2 regions of the Psychrobacillus sp. FSL H8-0487 genome follow, and region 2 is predicted to be linked to the other one. Evidence: riboswitches for the same ligand, from Rfam matches in the RefSeq annotation. Region 2 holds a riboswitch; the other holds the start of a gene.
The links. A riboswitch is a leader RNA that binds a small molecule or an ion and turns the genes downstream of it on or off. The one in region 2 is predicted to bind FMN.

Region 1: linked by a shared signal. The riboswitch ahead of ribE (riboflavin synthase) and the one ahead of MHI47_RS07645 (ECF transporter S component) in region 2 are both predicted to bind FMN.

The regions. Positions count from the first base shown of each region.
Region 1 is NZ_JBBOZA010000001.1:1,352,562-1,354,768, reverse strand. It holds gene ribH (6,7-dimethyl-8-ribityllumazine synthase) at 1-23, opposite strand, end outside; partial or broken gene ribB (3,4-dihydroxy-2-butanone-4-phosphate synthase) at 60-647, opposite strand; gene ribE (riboflavin synthase) at 660-1,295, opposite strand; FMN riboswitch at 1,436-1,567, opposite strand; FMN riboswitch at 1,738-1,869, opposite strand; gene MHI47_RS06435 (MarR family winged helix-turn-helix transcriptional regulator) at 2,021-2,207, opposite strand, start outside.
Region 2 is NZ_JBBOZA010000001.1:1,549,716-1,551,922, forward strand. It holds gene MHI47_RS07640 (hypothetical protein) at 1-642, shown strand, start outside; FMN riboswitch at 906-1,038, shown strand; gene MHI47_RS07645 (ECF transporter S component) at 1,192-1,785, shown strand.

The sequences.
Region 1 (2,207 bases), 200 kb from region 2:
TTTGCTTCGATTGTTTTTACCATCTTATTCTCTCCTTAGCTAGCTTTAATATTTATTAAGTACCTTGATAGTTCTTCGATTGTGACAATCTTTAATTGATATTGTTTGGCAAGTTCCAGTAAATCTGGTAAGCGTGCCATTGAACCATCATCGTTCATTATTTCGCAAATTACACCTGATTTAGCTGATGCACAAAGCATGGCAAGGTCAACTGCAGCTTCCGTATGACCTCGTCTTTCCAGTACACCACCTGGCTTTGCGATTAGCGGAAAGACATGTCCTGGTCGTTTAAACTGTTGTGCCTTTGCTTGTGGCTTAATGACTTGTAACATCGTCTCTGATCGATCAAATGCACTTATGCCCGTTGAAGTGTTTTCATGATCAATCGACACAGTAAATGCAGTTTGATGAGAATCTGTATTATTAGAAACCATCGGATGTAATTGCAATACCTCTGCGATTTCTTCATGAATAGGCATACAAATCAATCCTCGACCATACTTCGCCATGAAATTGATGTTTTCTGGTGTTGCAAATTCTGCTAAGCAAAGGAAATCCCCTTCATTTTCGCGGTTTTCATCATCTACTAAAATAATAAGCTTTCCTTGTGTTAAATCTGTAATTGCTTCTTCTATCGTATTTAGCATGCTAATTTCTCCTTAAAAACCGTTCTGCTGTAAAAAGTCCTGGGTGATAGTCGATTCATTTTTCTTTGTACTAAATTGATGCACGTACTTCCCTAGCATGTCACCTTCGATATTAACGAGTTCACCCGCTTTTTTCATGCCTAGAACTGTTTCCTTATTTGTGTGGGGAATTAATGAAACTGTTACTGTCGACTTATTTATATCAAAAATAGTTAAACTTGTTCCATCAATCGTTATAGACCCCTTTGGAATACAAAAGTGACTTGCTTCTTCTGATACTATAATATCGATATACACTGCATTTGCTGCATGGCGCTTTTTCAATATGGTACCCACACCATCCACATGTCCTGTAACGAAATGTCCACCGAATCGACCGTTTGCCTCTAATGCTCTTTCTAAATTGACAACTGAACTGCTATTTAATAATTTTGTTGTAGTTGCATAAAACGTCTCTGGCATAACGTCCACTGTAAATTCAAATCTTGAAAATGCGATTACTGTTAAACAGACACCATTCACTGCAATACTATCACCTAATTTGATGTCCTCTAAAATTCGTTTTGCTCGGATAATAAGTTGCATACTGCTAGCAGATGTTTGTACGTTCTTAATGGTGCCAAGCTCTTCAACAATTCCTGTAAACATCGTATCCTCCTTATTAGTAAGTACTTTTAGATGGAATCTAAAGCCTACTTCAAACAAAAACCTCCGTACACTTAAGTGTCGGAGGGAAATTAGGTAGATTCAAATAAGCCTTTTGTGTTTTTCTCTCAAAAAGCATTGAACTACTCCTTCTCCCATCCAGACTATAACTGTCGGCTTTGGATTTCCACCAAATCATGCGTTTTACGGCTCACAGGCTTTGAGATTTCTCTCTTACTGTCGATTGGGAATTTCACCCGACCCCGAAGGATAGTTATTCAATTTTAAAAAGTAGAAGTGCCTATGCTCGCGGTATCATGTCCCGACAAACGCTATAGCTAGACATTAAAAAACGCACCCAAATTTATGGATGCGAGAGAAGTCATACTTTAATAAGCCTTTTGTTCCTTTTTTAGCATAACTAAAAAACCTCCAAATAGGCGACTTTCTCCTTCTCCCATCCAGACTTTAACTGTCGGCTTTGGATTCTCACCAAATCATGCGTTTTACGGCTCACAGGCTTTGAGATTTCTCTCTTACTGTCGATTGGGAATTTCACCCGACCCCGAAGGAATGTTATAAAATTGTTATTAGCATAACAATTTCATATCTTAATTGCAAGGAGTTGAGTACTTTTACATGATACAAAAGGATTTTGAAAAACATAAAAAGCTAAGAACCTCTTGTGTTGAGGGTCTTAGCAACTTTTCTCTAAAAAAATAATTAGTTCATAATGATGACAATCTTTTATTTTTCATACTGTTTAATATTTTTTGCTGTATATATAAATACTGATCTAACTCTTCCACAGTCAACTCTTCAAATAACTCCACAAATATTTCTTCGCCAATCTTTTGTGCTTCCATTAAAGCAGATCGCCCTTTTTCTGTAATCTGAAGATGGATCGTCCGGCGA
Region 2 (2,207 bases):
CTTGGTTTCCAAGAATATCATCCTTACAAAGGCTACTTTATAGCAGAAGGTAAAATATTAAAACATTACTTACCAGCAGATCATGGTTACGATTCTGCACCTGGAACAGCTGTACCATACATCTCTTCAATCAATGAAGTCTTTACCGATTTTGATTCGTTCTTAAGAGTAAATGAAGATGGATCCCCAATCGAATGGGATCAAGTAGGTACTATAGATGAACCTTTGGTGTTAACTGGTACAGAGCAGAAGGTAAATTATTTTGCATATAAGGCTTTTAATCAGGTGACCTATTTAACACCAAACTTCAATAAAACTTTCAATACACTATTAGAAGCATTGCAGGGGATGAAAAATCCTGAAAATGAAATTTATACTTCTGTTATTCCGAATGATGTAACTTATTCAGTTAAGGAAGATAAGGGACTTGTTGTACATTTTGATGAGCCTTTAGATTTGGAATCACTAAATGCAAGTGAGGCATCCCGTTTGATAGAAGCTTTCTCGCTTACAGCTGCAAGCTTCAATCAAACTATCCGATTAGAGAATATCGTACAAGAAAAATGGAATGAAGTAGATTTTTCAAGTCCACTTCCAGTTCCAGTGGGTCCAAATGGTTTTACTATGCAAACAATTCAATAATAAAAAATGCCATTGCTTATTAACTTAAGCTTGGCATTTTTGTTTTAAGATATATGTGATAGCCCATACATTTGTGAAAATAGCCCATAAGGCTTCGAATACCGCCCATAAGCAATCCGATACAGCCCTTAAATTTTTATTATCGCTCATAACATAAATTTGCCTAGTATTCTCAGTTGCAAACAGGTCTGTTGCATATATTGTTTTAATTTGATAAAATGTTATTAATTCAAGATATATTCTTGGAGGACAACAAAATATTGATTCATCTTCGGGGCAGGGTGCAATTCCCGACCGGCGGTATTAGAAATTTATTTCTTCAGCCCGCGAACCTTAACAGGTTGATTTGGTTAAATTCCAAAGCCGACAGTATAGTCTGGATGGGAGAAGGTGAAGGTGCAGTCGTTTTTCGTATGCTTATACGGATACGCTTATTAAAGTGTACCTTGTTTCTCCCTTGAACTTCTATAAGTTCGAGGGATTTTTTAAGTATGCAAACGTTCTGAACCTTTCTTCTTGTGGAGTGAATCGCAAAAGGAGAGAGGATTTATGTTAAAAGGCAAAACGCGAATGCTTATTGCAGTCGCAATGCTGAGTAGTATTTCTTTTGTTTTAATGCTACTTGCATTTCCATTACCGGTTTTACCGGCTTATTTAAAGGTGGACTTTAGTGATATACCAGCATTAATCGCTGCAATCACAATGGGACCAGTTGCAGGAATTTTAGTCGCATTTTTAAAAAATGTGCTAGATTGGTTATTTGCAGGAAGTCCAACTGGTGTACCTGTTGGTCATATGGCTAACTTTGTAACTAGTATCTTGTTTATCACACCTGTGTATTTGATTTATCGCAAAGTTACTTCGTCCAAAGGCATTATGGCAGGACTCGGAGCAGGTACAGTCTCTATGGCTATTGGGATGAGTGTACTAAATTATTATGTATTTTTACCAATGTACGCTTATTTCTTAAATTTCCCTATGGAAACAGGCACTGCTTTGTTTAATACGATCATTTTTGGTATATTACCATTTAATCTTATTAAAGGTATATTAGTAACGATCGTGATGATTGTTTTATTCAAACGAATGAAGCCATTGCTTGATAAAGTAACTAGTTCATATATGAAACCTAATACAAACTAACAAAAAGTTGTTTCTCCACTAGGAGGAACAACTTTTTTTAAAAAGAAAATATACTTGGTTCATGGAGCTGAAAAGAAAGAATGATAATACTGATTTTCGCTTCAGGTGTACGCTTTCCGCGGGCTTGGCTTCAGCCTCCTCGTTCGCTGCGCTTCTGCGGGGTCTTCAGCTCAAGCTACCCGCTGGAGTCGCCGCCTTGCGCTACAATCGAATAAACGAGTAGTACCCAACAAGAAGATTTAACATAGCTTATCGCTTAAGTCACAAGAGTGTTAAAATCTTAGAAATGGAAAAGTTATTTGTATTCACTTTTGAATTAAATGTTATTTTTATCCATTGATAGATGAAGAAGGTAGATTTCTCGTACATTAGTGGAAATAAAGAGAAATAGTAAGTGTTGCCAAAATAAAAAAGCAAACGAG